3 regions of the Virgibacillus xinjiangensis genome follow, and region 1 is predicted to be linked to each of the others. Evidence: riboswitches for the same ligand, from Rfam matches in the RefSeq annotation. Region 1 holds a riboswitch; each other region holds the start of a gene.

Region 1 (6,113 bases):
TGCTAGGAAGGCGATGAGACCTATGAAGATATTACCCATGGCTGCCTTCCTCCTTCGTGTAGCTAACCTCACTGTTTTCTCGATACTTCCTGCGGGCCAGCCATTGACTGACATGGCCGGATACGACCATCACTACCAGGGTACTGCCCAGTGCAATGAGTACCAGCATAAAGCCAGCCCCCTCAAATAAACCAAAATAATTCATGATACCTACTGTAGCAGGGATGAAAAACAATGCAAGATGCCTGACCACGAACTGTGCTCCCTCATCTACCCAATGGGGTTTGACAATCCCGGCCATCAACAAAGAAAACAGCAGTACCAAGCCAATGACGCTCCCAGGTATAAACAAATCAAATGCTTGTTGAATACGGGTACCTATCCAGTACATTCCGAATAGCACCGAGACATGCAGCATAACTTTCACGAACTTTTGCAAGAGCGCTCACTCCAATTTCCATTTCATACAGTCTAGTATAGCAAAAATGATAGATACCAAGAAAAAACAAAACCGGACAGCAGTCAATTGCTGTCCGGTTTTTCCTGTTAGTTGGCCAATCTTTTTCACTCAGCTGAGTTGGAGGCATGCCCACCAACTGGCGGGAACTCGTATTAGTGTAAATCCTAGGTACCAGAAGACTGCAAAGGGCAACCAGGCTCCTATGCGGTCTATCTTCTAACCTATCTTCTTATTTCCAAACTTCTCCGGAGACTTCCAGGACATGGCGGATCTTGGCCCACTGGTCCTCTTCTGAAATATCATTCCCCTCTTCTGTGGAGGCGAAGCCGCATTGTGGACTTAGAGCAAGCTGTTCATATGGCAGGTACTCGGCAGCTCTGGAAATCCGCGACTTGACTTCTTCTTTCTCTTCCATCTCCCCGACCTTGGTAGTAATCAGGCCGAGAACCACGTGGAGGTCATCTCTTTTCACATGCTTCAGAGGCTCGAATCCACCAGAACGCTCATCATCAAATTCCAGGAAGAGCCCATCCACCTGAAGCTGGCTGAAAATGATTTCGGAAACAGCCGCATATGAACCTTCACTGAAATAATGGGAGCGGTAGTTTCCGCGGCAAATGTGCATGGTGATCAGCATATCATCCGGACGCCCCTCGAGTGATTCATTGATGGCGCGTGTGAAGAGATCCCGCAGCTTCTCTGGATCATACCCCTTGTCGCGAAGGGATTGAAGACCTTTCTCCGATAAGAAAGTAGCCCAAGAAGTGTCATCCAGTTGCAGGTAGCGGCACCCAGCCTCATAAAATGCTTGGATAGCTTTCCTGTATGCATTCGTCAAGTCTGGAAGAATGGCTTCTACTCCATAGGCATCCTCATCTATCTCTCCTCGAAGCAGGAGCATATTCGGGCTCGGAATGGTCATCTTTGGTACATGTTGATCTCCTACCTGGTTATGTAGAAATTTATAGTGGTCCAGGAATGGGTGGCTTTCATCAAAATCCACTCGGTCGATTACTTTGATGGAACGGGATTTGGTTTGGATTCCGTCAAAGGTGATTCCTTTCCCTGAATCATAGCCTTTCACACCCACAAGATTTTCCAGGAAATCAAAATGCCACCAAGAACGGCGGAACTCTCCATCGGTGATGGACTGCAATCCTGCTTCCTTTTGCTTTTCCACCAGCTTGATGATTTCTTCGTCTTCCACTTTCCGCAGCTGTTCTGCAGTGATTTCTCCATTTGCTCTTTGCAATCTTGCCTGTTTCAACCTCTGCGGACGCAACAAGCTTCCCACATGGTCCCCTTTGAATGGTGCTTTTTTCTCTAATTTTACTGCCATTATGTATTCCTCTCCTTCTGAGTTGTATGTAATGAAACAGGGCCTCTCCATAAGAAGAGACCCTGTAGAAACAGTTTATCCCTCTTATCTTTCAAGCTTATACAGCTTGCTGGACGTAGCACCTTGTCGAAAGACAGGTTGCTGAGGCTTCATCGGTCCAGTCCCTCGGCCTCTCCGGATAAGAAACAATTCACTCAATTATCTGTAATTTCATATCTACTATAATAGCATTTTTCCCTTGAAAAGCAAAGTGGAGCACTAATTCCATTGGTATGGAGTCTGCTGATAGACATAGTAATTCAACCAATTGGAAAACAGCAGATGTGTATGGGATCTCCAAGTATTCAACGGATCTTGGTTCACATCATTATTTGGAAAGTAATTTTCTGGGACATCAATATCCAGTCCTTTATCAAGATCACGGGCGTATTCTTCCGCCAGCGTGTCTGCATCATATTCCAAGTGCCCAGTCACCATAATATGCTTTTCATCTTTGGATAAGATGATGAATGCACCCGCCTCTTCCGATGAAGATAGAAGCAGTAGACGAGGATCTTCCTCAATCTCTTCCATAGAAACCGCAGTATAACGAGAGTGTGGAGCATTGAATACATCTTCAAACCCTCGAACCAAATTGATGGTCTGGTCAGCAACCTGATGCTGATAAATCCCCGAGAGCTTCTTCGGCAACGGGAATTTGCCGATACCATAGTGATAATACAAGCAGGCCTGTGCCCCCCAACAGATATTCAAGACAGAGGTTACATTGTTCTTGCTCCACTCCATGATTTCCGTCAATTCTTCCCAATAGTCCACCTCTTCAAATGCAAGGTGTTCGATTGGAGCACCAGTGATGATCATTCCATCAAAGCGGCGGTCTTTAACTTCACTGAATGTTTCATAGAACGTATCCAAATGGGATTTGCTGGTAGTTTTCGCTTCATGTGTCTTCATCCGCAGAAAAGATATATTTACTTGCAACGGCGTATTTCCCAATAGGCGAAGCAGCTGCAGTTCCGTACGTTCCTTTTCCGGCATGAGATTGACGATCAGTATATTCAGTGGACGGATATCTTGAGACCTTGCACGATCTTCATCCATGACAAATATCTTTTCATGTCTCAGCTCTTCCGTAGCAGGCAGTTCTTTCGGTATATTTATTGGCAACAGCATCTCCCCCTGTGATTGCTCAGATAATGCTTACTATTATAAAGATAATGCAAAATTCCCGCAACACCTTTCAGCTAAGATTGGAGCGGACTTGGTTTAACAGCCCCCCTTAACTGGCAATCCACTTCGCAGCAGCTAGTAAATCAGGAAAAACAAAATCTGCAACAACTCCTCCAGAATCTCCATTACCAACCAGGATCGTTCTTACTCCTGCATCCCTTCCTGCAAGAATATCTGGTTCACGGTCACCTACCATATAACTTTCTTTCAGGTTTACCTGGTGCTTCTCCGCTAAATCCAGTATCATCTGAGGCTTCGGCTTACGGCACGCACAATTGGCATAGGGCTTATGAGGACAGTAAGCAATATCATCAATTAATGCGTTTTCTTTCCGCAGAACTTCCTGCATTTTCATATGTACCTCTCTCAATGCTTCTTCTGCCATGAAGCCGAGACCGACCCCTCCCTGATTCGTCACCACAAATACCTTGTAGCCGGCAGCATTCAGAAGTTGGACTGCCTCACCTGTTCCAGGCAGCAGGTGAAAATCTTCCGGGGTGTTCACAAATGTCACCCGGTCTGTCAGTACTTCATTAATGACGCCATCCCGGTCCAGAAATATTGCTTTATCCATATTTCATCCTCCTTTCACTCTAAAAAAGCATACCCAACTATTATGTGGGTATGCTTCCTCATCTCCTACAACTCCAATTCTTGTGGAGGCTGTCCTGTTTTATTCATTAGACGAACAGCAACTGGCTCAATTTCAAGAACGATGAAGTTCGGGTCATGCGGTCCTTCCAGATACATCTCCATATCGTGTGTCCACAATCGACTCCGCATTTCCTCGGAATCATTGAGGCTCACTTTGCCTTGATACTCTACATAGTCATCTCCGAATCCTTCCCCTTCATACCCAATCAGAATATGCGTGTAAGGATTGGCTTCCAATTCATCGATTTTGTCCGTATCCTTGCTTGTCGGTGTATAGAGTTTCATGCCCTCATGATAAAAAGTCATATAACGGGAATGTGGTTTATCCTCTTTGATGGTAGCCATGGTCCCTACCGAACTCTCCTGAAGAATCTTTTCCACAGTTGATTGAATATCTTTCTGATCCATGCGGAACACTCCTTTTAATATCCCTTTTGTAGTAGTCTTCCTTACTCCAGAGAAAAATAAACGCAACTTTGAATTGGCCTTTTTGAAATCAAAGCCTACAGATGATTTCGGCACCAATCTTGCGTGGGTGAGAAAAAACATGCTGAATCCTGTACTGGCCGTGCCTAAGGCTTTGCTTGCTTTCACTTTCCTGTTCCTATAAAAAAAGAGCAATCGCACCAGGATGCAATTGCTTTTATACTTTTTCTGCCAACAGTTTTTCAAACCTGGCAATCAATGCAAATATATAGGCGGTGTTCTTAGAGACATAGGACGCCTCTTTCCTCACCCCGGGTTCCCCGCTTTGCCAGCGGTGATAGAAGGCAAAAACACGTTCAAATTCCTTGTAATTGATCTTTCTTTCCTTAGATATACTCACACTTGGCTTCCGGAAGGTCGCCGGCTTTACCAGCAGACAATCCTCTGTCGGACGCACGGCAAACCAGAGGGGCGACTGATGGTTTTTTGGAACCGTGTGGATCTCAAATTCGAAATCCCGCTCATTGATCTTCTCCCATATATCAACTGCCTGCATAACAACAACCTCCACTGATAGATTGTCTCCATGATAATACACCCTGTAGGAATCTTTCAATATATTGTTTCGAGGGAAGGGAAGAAATATCCTTTCAATTCTAGCAGATTTATAATAAAGATGAATAATTTGGAAGGAAAAAGGTTCTTTGCAGCTTCCCGTTCCACGTGAAACGTCACCCCAACTCTTTCTTCATCTGATTGACAACATGTTCATAGACCTGGCAGTCCCCCTTAGAGAACAAGACCATCCTCACTTCTCCAAATGAACATTGTCCCAAATAAGCCACCAACGTGCGGATCGCGACAATGGATGCTTCTTCTACAGGATACCCATACACTCCAGTGGAAATGGATGGAAAGGATATACTGGACAAGCCTTCGTCATCAGCTAACCTCAGGGAATTGCTGTAACAGTTGGCAAGCATTTCCTCTTGGTGATCCTCACCCTTTCTCCAGATCGGACCGACCGTATGGATGACATGCCGAGCAGGCAGGTGATACCCATCCGTCATGACTGCCTCCCCGGTTGGCAGATGGTTACCATCCAACCGATCGCTGCGTATTTTCTTGCATGCCTCCAACAATCCTTTTCCGGCAGCACGGTGGATGGCCCCATCTACTCCTCCTCCACCGAGAAGAGAACCATTTGCTGCATTGACAATAGCATCCGTACTCTGTTCCGTAATATCGCCTGTCATAAGAACCAGCCTATTTTCATTGATCTTCACTTCCATAACAACCCTCCTCTATCACACTCGTCGACTGGCAGGAATTCTTCATAGCTTATATTCCTTTCCCCCTCTGAATTGAAAATAACATTCATTAAAACCCTGTTCATCCCATCTCTTAAATCATAAGGTCAAATGCCAATTCCCGCGCATAGAATAAAGATGGAGTAATCTTAATTAGGTGAAGGGGGATCCAAATGTCTGATTTCAGACCATACCGCAAAAAGGGGGAGGACCTTTTCCAGAGCCTCACCAAGTCACTGAAAGACGTATTCGAGCATGACGTTTTCTCACCATTGCACGGTAAATTCAGCTCGTTTCGGGTGGACATAAAGGAAACAAGGGCTGCCTATCATATCCAAGCGGAGCTTCCCGGCTTTTCCAAAGAGGATATAACCATTGAAGCAGGCAGTGACAACCTTACCATCAGGGCGGTAAGACAGTCAGAGAAAGAAGCATACGATGAAGGGACAAAAATTCTCCGGCAAGAAAGACAGTATGGCGAGTTTATACGGCAATTCCCCATCAGTAATATGAAGGAGGACGGCATTGCCGCCAAATTGGAAGATGGTATGCTGTATGTGGAAGTTCCGAAGAAGACACCGGGCAAACCGGCCCATAAACAAATCGACATTGAATAGATACAGGTCCCCCGGGCAATACAACGGGGGACGATTTTTGTTAAAGCGGCGGAAACAGTAAGACCCCTGACAACACG
Region 2 (6,113 bases), on a different contig from region 1:
AGCTACAGCAATCGCGATAGAGAAATTTAATCCAATCGCCATTATCAATCAGGGAACCTCTGGCGGACATGATCCTGAATTGAATGTATATGATATTGTGCTTGGAAAAAGAACGGTCAATATTGGAGCATTGAAAACAGGTGACCGGGACGAAGGCGAAGGAATCGAGGTAACCGAATGGATTCCGATGGATTTGATGGCCTCTGAAGGTAGCGCTGGGGAAGACCCTGACGCAGAAAAGGCCCGTTACTATGAAGGAGACGAGGATCTCCTGGCAGCTGCCCATGCAGTGAAAGATACCCATACAAAAGGGAAGGTCGTGGAAGGCACGATAGGCTCTGCGGACTTTTGGAACAATGAGGTCGATCGCATTGAATGGATTCATGAGAACTTCGGCACATCGGTAGAGGAGATGGAAACTGCCTCGGCGGCGCAGATTTCCAAGGCATATGATACAGCTTTCCTCGGTATCAGGATTCTCTCCAATAATAAAACCAACGGCGGGGAATATGATCCAAACACCGCTACAGCAAATCAGGACTATGTGTATGAGGTAGTGAGCGAATACATTTCCACCATTACAAGTGAAAAATAAATTGTACAAACGAACACTTCCGTGCGTATGGAGGTGTTCTTTTTCGTTGTATCGCTAGCCTTCCATTCATAATTATTCCTCCGGTAATCCATACTAAGGAAAAGTCCAGAAGGAGGAAATCAAATGGGTGAACAGTCAAGATTCAAAGCAGGAGATAAAGCACCGAATAATGGCATATATATAGAAAAAGGTGAAACGGGAAGCAACGTGGAAGACCCGCGCCAGTTGGAGATGGAAGCAGGCCAGGAGTTTCCTCAGAATACCAACCAGGACCGGGTGTGGATCAAGAAACGCGACCTTCATAAACCAGGTGTCCAGGGAAGAAGCAACAACTAGTGTCAGGCTGCTCTGTAAATGGAGCGGCTTTTTTATGGAGCAAGGTCTCCAATAAATAAATCACTTCCATTTTTAATCGATCGATCATGCAAACCAGGTACATAAAGAAGAAAACCCTACAGGAGGAGAGATGCTGAATGAATCCGTTATTTGTCAGTCAGGAGGAAGTTTTCAGCTTTTATAAGAATGGCGATAGGGTAGAGCAGAAGACAGAGGTGCGATTCGACCCGCTCACCGGGGAATCTTCCAGGTTGGTCGTTGATCCCGGGATGCAACCGGCTAAAACGGACTATTTCGAGGAAGGGGTAGAGACCGGCGGTGACCAATGCCCGTTCTGCCCCGAGAATCTGGAGGCATTCACGCCGGTATTCCCGAAAGAGATATCCCCGGAAGGAAGGATTCGGAAGGGAGAATCGGTCGTATTTCCAAATCTCTTTCCTTACAGCAAGCATAATGGGGTAGTCGTACTCTCCGAAGAACATTATGTCACCCTGAAGAACTTTACAATCCCAATGATGCGGGATGCATTCCAGGCAGCACAACAATATATTCAGCAGGTACTCCGGTCGGAAGAGGAAGTAATGTATGCTTCGATCAATTGGAATTACCTGCCGGAAGCGGGAGGGAGCATTCTGCATCCGCATCTCCATGTGGTCGTGTCGGAAGCAGCAACCAATTACCAGAGTCTATTTGACCGCAAGTCCAGGGCTTTTCAGGAAAACCATGGCATCGAGTATCTTGCCTGGCTGTATGATCAAGAAAAGGATGGAGAGCGTTGGATCGGGGAAAAAGGAAATACAGCATGGATGCATTCATTTGCTCCAAAAAGCCATTATGATTTTCAAGCGATTTTTAAAGGGCTGACAGACATTACTGAATTTAAGCAGCAGGATTGGGAGGACTTTGCTAGCGGCCTGCAGGCAGTATTTCTCACCTTGCAAGAAGAGGGACTGGCCAGTTTCAATATGTCGCTGACCTTTTCCAATGAAGGATCTCCGGCCCATGCCCGGGTCATCCCCAGACTTTCCTACAGCGGAGTTGGCACCAGTGATATGAACTTTTTCCACACCCTTCATCAGGAACCAATCGTTTATAAAAATCCGGAAAAGGCTGCTGCAAAGGTAAGGAAGAACTTCGAAGGAGACAATGCCCTTCCATGATCGGCAGGGAGTCCTAAATTATAGCTCTCCTGTATGACGTTTTATTCCTAGTACGCGCACGCCACTGCAAGAAAGATGCGATTTTGCGGAATTACACCATTAACTGTAAAATTCTAAAATTGTGTTGACATTGTTGTCGAACCCATATAGTATTAAGTCTATGAAAATTGTATACAGCTTATCAAGAGTGACTGAGGGAACAGGCCTGAAGACGTCACAGCAACCTTCCATGACGGAGTGGTGCTACCTCCTGCGGAATGAGTATCCATTCTGGAAGATAAGGTATTGAATCAGTAATCAACCTCTCTTTCACATATGGAAAGAGGTTTTTTTGTTTTAGGCGATATGGGGGAACAGCATGATTGAGCTGCGTAATCTGGAGAAAGTATTTAAAGTGAAGAACAAGCAGGTCACGGGTGTGGATCAGGTAGACCTGCGTATCGACCGTGGAGAGATTTATGGGATTGTCGGGTACAGCGGAGCAGGTAAAAGCACACTCCTCCGCTGCATCAATATTCTGGAGCGGCCGACAGCAGGGGAAGTGCTGATTGATGGTACCGATCTGCTAAAACTGCCGGCCAAAGAACTAAGACAGGCGCGCCAGTCGATCGGCATGATTTTTCAAGGATTCCATCTTGTCTCTTCCAAAACGGTGGCGGAGAATGTAGCGTTCGCCCTGAAGGCTGCAGGCCTTGGCAGGACAGAACAACAGAAGCGGGTGGCGGAGCTGTTGGAACTTGTTGGTCTAGCCGATAAGGCCGACACTTATCCAGCCCAACTCAGCGGGGGACAGAAACAGCGGGTGAGCATTGCCAGGGCGCTGGCCAACAACCCGAAAGTGCTGTTGTGTGACGAAGCGACTTCCGCCTTGGATCCAAGCACCACCAAATCGATTCTCCGGCTGCTGAAAAAGATCAATGAGGAGCTTGGAATCACGATTGTCATCATCACCCATGAAATGGAAGTCGTCAAAGAAATCTGCCACCGTTGTGCCGTGATGCAGGCTGGCAAAGTGGTGGAAGAAGGAAAGGTTTTCGATATCTTCGCGAACCCCAAAGAAGAATTGACCAAGGATTTCATTCAGACCGTCCTGCAATTTACATTGCCGGAAAAGCTTTTGAGAGAGTGCAAGGGCACCTTGGTAAAATTGCAATTCCGCGGGGATCTGGCCAAGGAAGCGGTGGTTTCCGATATGCTGCAGGCCTATCCGGTGAGCGGCAACATCCTTCATGGGAAAGTGGAGTACATACGGGACATGCCTCTCGGCGTGTTCATGATGGAACTAACTGGTGCAAAAGATCAGATTGACGGAGCGATTGCTTACTTGGAAGAACGAATTGAACAAGTGGAGGTGGTGCAGCATGGATCGGTTGATTGAACTGCTTCCGGAGCTGAATCAAGCATTCTTTGAAACTTTGTATATGGTAGGCATCTCCCTTGGAATCGCCATTCTCGTCGGACTGCCGCTAGGAATCCTTTTATTTGTCACGGATCGCGGAGTATTCCTGGAGAACCGCTTCGTAAAGGTGACAGCAGGGATCATTACCAACCTGGTACGCTCGATCCCGTTTATCATACTGTTGGTTTTTCTGTTGCCTGTTACAGATGCACTGCTTGGCACCACGATCGGGCCGACGGCAGCAGCAGTGCCTCTATCGGTGGCAGCCATTCCATTTTTCGCTCGGATTGTAGAAACGTCAGCAAGAGAGATTGACCAAGGTGTGATAGAAGCAGCTGTATCTGTCGGTGCATCCCCATGGATGATCATTAAGGATGTCATCCTACCAGAGGCAAAACCAGGAATCATCAGCGGATTGACCATCACGACCATCAGCCTGATCGGTTTTTCTGCAATGGCAGGGACAGTCGGCGGTGGCGGTATAGGTGATTTGGCCATCCGTTATGGGTATTACCGCTATGACGATTTGATCATGTATACGACAGTCATTGTCCTGATCGTGCTTGTCCAAGTTATCCAATATGCCGGCGACTTCATTGCCAAGGCAGTTAACAAACGCTAAAAAATACACCCACTGAGGAGGAAATTAAATGAAAAGACAACTGGGAATTATTCTTACATTACTCGCATTATTAGTATTGGCTGCATGCGGCGGAGGAGAAGAAAGTGCTTCAGGTGCCGATGAAGGTGGAAAGGACACCATACGCTTCGGTGCCACATCCGGACCGTACAGTGATATGGTCAATAAAGCGCTGAAACCATTGCTGGAAGAAAAAGGGTACACTGTCGAGAATACAGAATTCAGTGACTATATCCAGCCGAACAATGCCTTGCATAACGGAGATATTGATGCCAACCTGTTCCAGCACAAGCTATATTATGAATCGTTTGCAGAAGAAAACGGCATGGACTTGTCTGAAGTGAAAATCGTGCCGACTGCACCGATGGGACTGTATTCCAACACTTATGATTCCATCGAGGATATTGAGGATGGAAGCAACATCACGATTGCCAATGACCCTACGAATTTGGCACGTACACTGATCATGCTGGAAGATGAAGGGCTGATCACTCTCGATGAGGAGGTCGACCAGTTGCGGGCAAGTCTTGACGATATCGCCGAGAACCCGAAGGATCTGCAGTTCAAAGAAATTGAAGCAGGCCAATTACCACGTACAGCTGATAGTGAAGACTTGGCAACCGTGCCAGGCAACTTCGCCCTTGCTGCTGGTATGGATCTGCTTGACGCCCTCGCGCTGGAAGATATGCCTGATGACTACCGCAATCGTGTGGTAGTGAATACAGAGGATCTTGACAGTGAATGGATTCAGGATATCAAGGAAGTCATCGAATCACCAGAATTTGAAGAAATCATTGATGAGGAATTCAAAGGATTTGGCAAACCACAATGGATGACGGAATAAAGAAATGAAAGAGGCTGTGTTTCCCTTGGAGGGGGAGCACAGCCTTTCTATTGGATATATGGATGGGATTACTAGAACAGACCGAGTTTGCCAATCCGTTCTGCCGCTTCAGCAAGCCTTTCTTCGCTGTCGAGGAGGCCGACTCGAACATAACCTTCTCCCTGTTCCCCGAAACCATTACCTGGAGCGACCGCCACATGGGCTTTTTCCAACAGGAGGTCGGCGAATTGCTGGGAGGTATAACCTTCCGGAATGGGCAGCCAAGAGAAGAATGTACCTTTTGGTGCTTCCACCTTCCAGCCGATGGAATGAAGTTTGTCCACAAAAACATCTCTTCTTTTTTCATAGGTTTCCACCAGTTGATCGACTGCTGTCTGGTCAGCCGTCAGTGCTTTCTCTGCAGCCTGTTGGATGGAACTGAACAGACTTACATATAAATGGTCCTGTATGAGATTGATGCTCTCGATGACCGATGGATTTCCGACAGCGAAAGCGACACGCCACCCGGCCATATTATACGTTTTCGACAAGGTGTACATCTCGACACCGACATCCTTGGCACCGTCAAATTGAAGGAAGCTGAGGGGTTTTTTGCCGTCAAACCCGATGGCACCATAGGCAAAGTCATGGACCACACAGATGTTATGCTTGTTGGCAACCTCTATGGTTTCCTGGAAAAACTCTTCTGTAGCTGTACCAGAAGTCGGGTTGTTCGGGTAATTTAAAAACATCAGTTTGGCTTTCTCGAGATCCTCGTTACTCAATGCCTCGTAATCGGGTAAAAAGCCGTTCTCTGCCGTCAATGGCATGAACGCAGATTCAGCGCCTGCCAGGGCAATTCCTGACATATAATCCGGATAACCGGGGTCAGGCAGGAGAGCGGTATCCCCAGGATTCAACAGGCATTGGCTGATTTCCACCAACCCTGTTTTGGCCCCGGCCATGATCGCGACCTCACTCTCAGGATCCAGCTCCACTCCATATTCCCGCTGATAGAACTCAGCGATCGCTTTTTTCAGGAAGGGCTGCCCGCGGAATGGGGAATATTTATGGTATTCCGGAATCCCGGCAGATTGCTTCAGCTCTTCCACAATATGATCCGGTGTCGGCAAATCGGGATTTCCCTGCCCGAGGTTGAT
Region 3 (6,113 bases), on a different contig from region 1:
CCCATCAGTCCGTCAGCACTATTGGTCAGCTTTATATCGATGACATTGCCGATGTCACCAAAGGAACGGTAACGGATAAACTCCCCATCTGTGCCGACTTTCTCAAGTCCCATCACTTCTTCCAAGAGTTGTGCTGTCTTTGCCGGCTGCTTGGATAACAGGGTTGCGCCCCCGAATCCTTTGATTGCCACATCCGGCGTTACATTGCCGAAGTTCCAGGTATTTACATTTCCCTCTTCCCTTTCCACCATTTCCAGATGTAGCCCATGAGGATCCGCAAATTGCAGGGTTTCTTCTCCAAAGCGCTCCGTCTTTGTAAAAGGAATGTGGAACTTTTCCAGTCTGTCTTCCCAAAATCCCATCGCGCCCACTGGAACCACATAGGAAGTGACACCGACCTGGCCTGCGCCGACTCTCCCTTTATACGCATCTGCCCATGGAAAGAACGTGATGATCGTTCCCGGCTTTCCACCTTCATTTCCGAAGTACAGGTGATAGGTGCCCGGATCATCAAAGTTCACGGTCTTCTTGACTAAACGCAGTCCTAATACTCCGGCATAAAAGTCTACATTTTCTTGGGGATGACCGACAATGGCAGAAATATGGTGGATTCCCGCCGTCTTCTTGTTCATCTATCTCCCCTCCTCTGTCCTAGGATTGATTATGATCTAAAGCAACTCTGATTTTTTGAAGCGAATGAGTGATATGAATTAATTTATCACGAAATCGAGATATTATCCAAAAAATTTAGATACCCTGGGCATGGTATCCCAATTTTTTCAGTTGATCGATCAATACTTCTTTCTCTTGTGCATCAAGGCCACTGCATATGTCCTGCATGGCAGCTTTGTGCTTCGGGAAGACGTCATCCATCAGATCCTTTCCGGCATCTGTCAATGTTGCATGGGTGATCCGTCGGTCTTCGGGGCATGGTCTTCTCTTCAAGAATCCTTTCTTTTCCAGCTTATCTACCACATAGGTAATACTGCTGCTTGCGATGAGGACCTTATCACCGATTTTCTGTATGGGTTGGTCACCTTTATTATAAATCAGTTCAAGAACCGCAAACTCTGTTGGATTGAGGCCCAGACATTTGATATCTTCTTCCACCCGCTTTTTGATGGATTGCAAGGCACGGGACAACACCACAAATAACTTCAGGGACAACTCCTCGTCATTGTTACGCTGATCGTGATCAGTCATGAATACCATTCCTTTATAATTATCTCGAATTCGAAGTAATTATATCGGAGCCCATTATCCTTTGTCAACCCGATATGTATTTAAATCAAAAGGGAGTGGTATACACCCGCTTCGGAAATATACTTACTTCGCTTTCCACGGGCGGCTGGTGAGCCTCCGAATGCTATCGCACTTCGGGGTCTCACCTAGGCCTTTCCTCCCGTTGGAATCTGCGCATATTTCCTCCGCTGGTTCACTGCATTGTTACGTTCTTTCGCTTCATACCACCTCGTTATGACCCATCCTCCTGTCTTTCATGGAAAGTAGCTACGTCTATTTCCTGCGACCTAAGCACTCTTGCCAACGGCCGAGCTCGCGACAGCTTTTCCGGATATGGCAATTACAAGAACCAGGCCGGCAGCCATCAAAGCGCCATCCAGCAAGAGTGCAGAGCCCCAGTTGCCGGATTGGTCGCGAATCGCACCGGAGACCACCGGCGCCAGCACCGCACCGATTTCTGCAATCAGGTTAAGCATACCGAACATGGACCCCTTGTTCTCCGGCGGGGTGAGGTCGGATGCCAGTGCATGGGCAACAGGCTGCAAGGCGAAAAAGAATAGGCCGGATACAAATAGAATGACCGACATGACCACTGGATGACTATAGCCCATCATGACATAGCCAGCAAAAACAAAGATAAGCACCGTCAATACAGCCGTCAGAACGACAAGCACATTACGCCGTCCATTCGGGCGATCCGCCACTAAGTCGGAAATTTTGCCCCCCAGCGGGAATCCGATAATCCCGGCAATCCCGTTGAAGGAAGCTACCAATGCCGCTGCCATCAAGGCGCCTCCTCCAAAATCCTGCACAATCGATACGGACCAGAAACCATAGAACCATAGATGCCACATCACCGGAATGAAGAATAAGTACAGGAAAAAGAGATTCTTATTGGCCAACAATGGCTTGATTTCGGATTTCTTGGTCATGTACAAGTACAAAATCAGCAATGGACATAGTGCCACCAGGATGAATGCGATGGATACTTCTGTCAGGTTCAGTTGGACAGAAGCGAAGTAGATCCCCATCACGAGGAGCAGGAACACCGCCGAATACCCCGTCATATAACCGAATGTCTTTCCAAAGTTCGCTTTGATGCCCGGTGAGGACTTTTCGGTTGGCTGAACAGTACTGGCCTTCGGTTTCAAAAAGAAATATAAAACCAATCCGACGACCAAGGTCAGCGCTCCGGTTACATAGAAAGGAAAACGCCATGCATCGATGCCCATGAATGGCTCCGCAACTGTCAACAAGTATGGAATTCCCAACAGCCCTGCAGTCAGGCCGATGGACACACCGGTCAGTACGACCCCCATCCCGGTTCCGACTTTATTAGCCGGTGTGTGATAGGCGATATAGGAGCGGTCATTCGAGTAAAACACACCTTCTCCAAGCCCTAACAGGACACGGAACACGATGAATGCAATCAAACCGCCAACCAAACCAGTGAGCAATGTGGCAACACCGGCCCAAAAAATACTGCAGACAATGACGGCGCGATAACCGAATTTGTCGCCAAAATACCCGCCAGGGAACTGCATCAGCATGAATCCTGCGAAAAACAAGCTTCCGATCAATCCGCCAATCCCATGTGGATTATCTACATTAGCGAAAAATGATACTTCATTTTCAATCATATAGGTGATGATGGGGCCAGCTGCCGTCCGGTCGATATAGGAAATGACCCACCCCAACAACAGCAACCCCCAAATCGTGTGATACCTTTGCCAACCTTCTTTCACTTTTGCCATTTTCAACACATTCCTTTCGTTACTGGTGATAGCCAAGCCCTTGTAAAGGCGCCGGCATCGTTTTAGTTGAACTTATACTGTCTGTCGTTAAAGATGAAATTCTGATGATATACGAAAGCCCCTCTGCTTAGAGAGAGGGGCTTTTACGTAAAGACTCTGCCTCTCTTATCTCGCAAAGCCGGAAGCTCTGCAGGATGTAGCACCTTTTCAACATTATTGAAAGGTTGCCGGGTTTCATCGGGCCAGTCCCTCCACCACTCTTTATAAGAGATGTTCACTTGTGGTCTCTTCCAAGATTACTTCCAAACATCTTCTGCAATGTCCACTACATGGCGTACTTTCTGCCATTGCTGTTCTTCGGTCAGTTTATTTCCGTCCTCGGTGGAAGCGAATCCGCATTGTGGACTCAGGCAAAGCTGCTCCAAAGGAACATACTTGCTTGCTTCGTCTATCCGAGCTTTGACTTCCTCTGGATCCTCTAATTCACCGAACTTCGAGGTAATCAATCCCAATACCACGTATAGATCATTGCGGTTGATCTTGCGCAGCGGCTCAAAGCTTCCAGAGCGTTCGTCATCAAATTCCAGGAACAGTCCATCAACATCCAAGCCACCGAAGATGATGTCTGATAATGCTTCATAGCTGCCGCTGGTCATATAGGTTGATTTGTAATTACCCCGGCAGATATGCATAGTCACCAGCAAATCATCCGGCCTGTTGGCAATGGATTCATTGACAGCCCGAGCGCATAAGGCAGCAATTTTTTCCGGATCCTTCCCATTCTCTATCATCGATTTACGGCGTTCTTCCGAAAAGAAGATGGCCCAGGAAGTATCGTCGATTTGCAGATACCGGCAACCCTCATCATAAAGTGCCTGGATCACGCCTTGATATGCGGCAGCCAGATCGTCGACCAGCTCTTCGTCATTCTGGTATGTCCCTTCCTCAAATTCCCCCCTGAAATACAGCATGTTTGGACTTGGAATGGCGAATTTAGCCACTGCATCGCCAGCTAGGCTTTTCAGGAACTTGAAGTGTTCGATCATATAATGGCCGTTGAACCGGACCTTGTCTGTCACTTTCAGACCGCGCTTTCTTGTCTCTACACCGGTGAATTGCAATCCCTTCTCCGGCGTGTAACCTTCCACGCCATCGAAGCCTTCCAGAAAATCAAAGTGCCACCAGCTGCGCCTCAATTCCCCGTCGGTCACTGCTTGCAGGCCTGCTTCTTTCTGCTTTTCTACCAGCTTCACAATTTCCTCATCTTCTATTTGACGAAGCTGCTCTGCTGTAATCTCTCCATTTTCTTTTTGGCTACGGGCTTGTTTCAATCGCTCCGGACGCAGGAAGCTTCCTACATGATCTGCGCGGAATGGAGCTCTGACTTGGGTATGTACTGATTTTGTCATTTGAATCCCTCCTGAGTTTGTTCTGCGGAATATATATGTGTTCCGGTTATTTTACTGGGGTTTGGCTTGAAAATTTTCCGGAAAAGCTATAGGCACTCCCCCTACAGGGAAGATACTTTGCTTAATAACTGGAATAGGTGTAATTATATAAACTTTCTCTTTTCTTTTGAATGTATGGTAAGTATATCATTGTTAAAACGATATAGTGTAACACTTATAGACTATGTCTCGTTATAACTTCAGGCTATATCTCTGCACCTTTTGCTAATCAAAAAAATGAGAAGGATTGCCACCGCTACGACAAAATACTTCGCTTTCCGTGGGCACGGCTTCAGTCTCCTCAGAAGAATGGCACTTCTTCCGGGGCCTTCAGACTCGTGCTGTTCCCACTGGAGTCTACGCATTTTGTCTACGCTTGGTGTAGTTTTCTGTTTTAGGAGAAGCAACGGCAGGGCGATTTCAAATCCTCTCTGGCTAACCTACTATAGAAATGAGAAGGACTGCCACCGCTGCGACAAAATACTTCGCTTTCCGTGGGCATGGTTTCAGTCTCCTCAAAAGAATGGCACTTCTTCCGGGGCCTTCAGACTCGTGCTGTTCCCACTGGAGTCTACGCTTGGTGTAGATTCATTGTTTTCGTGTGAATGATGGGCTTGGCAGATCCAGTAGTTTGCTTGATTTACTTTCACTTTACAATGTTGACATATACCTGACATAAAACTAATTGATTATTAATGTTATTCTAATAAGTTTCCAAGGTTCTGCTAATGGCTAGTTAATCTTTGCATGGAATAATGTAACTAAGTTGAAAGGAGGGAAAACAACATGACCTATTTCGATGTCGCGACGCCTGCCGCTTCCACGGAAGCTTCCAGCGTCAGCTACAGCCAGGAAAGCGAGAGCAACAGCTACAGCAACAGTGACTCTTAAGAAGTACAACGAATTTACATTTACCATGAAAAGGAGGCATGAACATGACCTATTTCGATGTCGCAACGCCTGCTGCTTCCACGGAAGCCTCCAGCGTCAGCTACAGCCAGGAAAGCGAAAGCAACAGCTACAGCTATAGCAACAGTGATTCATAAAATTAAAGTGGGTAAGAACACTTGATGAGCGGTTCCTTTTCAAAAAGGAACCGCGTCTTCATTCAGGAGTGAGATGAATGGAAAACGGAAAACACCGAGTAAAAGAGAAGGCAAACCAACGGCTCTCTTTTCAACAATTCAAGAAATTATGGGGGATTGAGGATACCGGCGATAACCTTATTACCGAGTCTCCACCAGTACCGGTGAGGGACATCTTCCGCAGGTTTTGGCCGTATGTCCGTTCCTACAGACTTTGGATCATTTTAAGTTTGCTGTTAATTGCACTCCAACCAATGGTTCAATCAGCCACAGTATGGCTGATGCAGGTTTTCATCGATCGTGTGTTAATAGCTGGGGATCTCAGCCCTCTTTATTGGCTCATCCTTACGTATCTGGGACTCACACTTCTTCGTGGGACACTTTTCTTCAGCGGAACCTACCTTTCCAATTGGGTAGGAGAAAAGTTTGTTCTCAACTTGAGAAAAAGCCTTTTTAAACATTTACAGGGACTGTCGCTATCTTTTTTTGAAGGGCGTAAATTGGGAGATATTATAGCAAGAATATCCAGTGACATTTCTTCTATCGAACGCCTGATCATCACTGGTGCAACCTCAGCTGTTTCC

What was found. A riboswitch is a leader RNA that binds a small molecule or an ion and turns the genes downstream of it on or off. The one in region 1 is predicted to bind S-adenosylmethionine.
Region 2: another riboswitch for S-adenosylmethionine. It lies ahead of ACFOGI_RS16210 (methionine ABC transporter ATP-binding protein); the one in region 1 lies ahead of ACFOGI_RS12890 (5-methyltetrahydropteroyltriglutamate--homocysteine S-methyltransferase).
Region 3: another riboswitch for S-adenosylmethionine. It lies ahead of ACFOGI_RS11275 (MFS transporter); the one in region 1 lies ahead of ACFOGI_RS12890 (5-methyltetrahydropteroyltriglutamate--homocysteine S-methyltransferase).

Annotation. Positions count from the first base shown of each region.
Region 1 covers NZ_JBHRSA010000046.1:172,353-178,465, reverse strand. Annotated here, with positions in the region: gene ACFOGI_RS12900 (LrgB family protein) at 1-39, opposite strand, end outside; gene ACFOGI_RS12895 (CidA/LrgA family protein) at 32-439, opposite strand; gene ACFOGI_RS12890 (5-methyltetrahydropteroyltriglutamate--homocysteine S-methyltransferase) at 690-1,799, opposite strand; SAM riboswitch class I at 1,881-1,984, opposite strand; gene metA (homoserine O-acetyltransferase MetA) at 2,058-2,966, opposite strand; gene ACFOGI_RS12880 (D-glycero-alpha-D-manno-heptose-1,7-bisphosphate 7-phosphatase) at 3,079-3,603, opposite strand; gene ACFOGI_RS12875 (pyridoxamine 5'-phosphate oxidase family protein) at 3,669-4,091, opposite strand; gene ACFOGI_RS12870 (hypothetical protein) at 4,327-4,665, opposite strand; gene ACFOGI_RS12865 (O-acetyl-ADP-ribose deacetylase) at 4,841-5,401, opposite strand; gene ACFOGI_RS12860 (Hsp20/alpha crystallin family protein) at 5,593-6,036, shown strand.
Region 2 covers NZ_JBHRSA010000058.1:19,996-26,108, forward strand. Annotated here, with positions in the region: gene ACFOGI_RS16195 (5'-methylthioadenosine/S-adenosylhomocysteine nucleosidase) at 1-595, shown strand, start outside; gene ACFOGI_RS16200 (YjzC family protein) at 719-931, shown strand; gene ACFOGI_RS16205 (hypothetical protein) at 1,069-2,091, shown strand; SAM riboswitch class I at 2,267-2,375, shown strand; gene ACFOGI_RS16210 (methionine ABC transporter ATP-binding protein) at 2,450-3,469, shown strand; gene ACFOGI_RS16215 (methionine ABC transporter permease) at 3,453-4,112, shown strand; gene ACFOGI_RS16220 (MetQ/NlpA family ABC transporter substrate-binding protein) at 4,141-4,974, shown strand; gene ACFOGI_RS16225 (pyridoxal phosphate-dependent aminotransferase) at 5,046-6,113, opposite strand, start outside.
Region 3 covers NZ_JBHRSA010000043.1:43,958-50,070, reverse strand. Annotated here, with positions in the region: gene ACFOGI_RS11285 (ring-cleaving dioxygenase) at 1-632, opposite strand, end outside; gene ACFOGI_RS11280 (MarR family winged helix-turn-helix transcriptional regulator) at 748-1,203, opposite strand; gene ACFOGI_RS11275 (MFS transporter) at 1,530-2,996, opposite strand; SAM riboswitch class I at 3,159-3,266, opposite strand; gene ACFOGI_RS11270 (5-methyltetrahydropteroyltriglutamate--homocysteine S-methyltransferase) at 3,293-4,405, opposite strand; gene ACFOGI_RS11265 (ABC transporter ATP-binding protein) at 5,568-6,113, shown strand, end outside.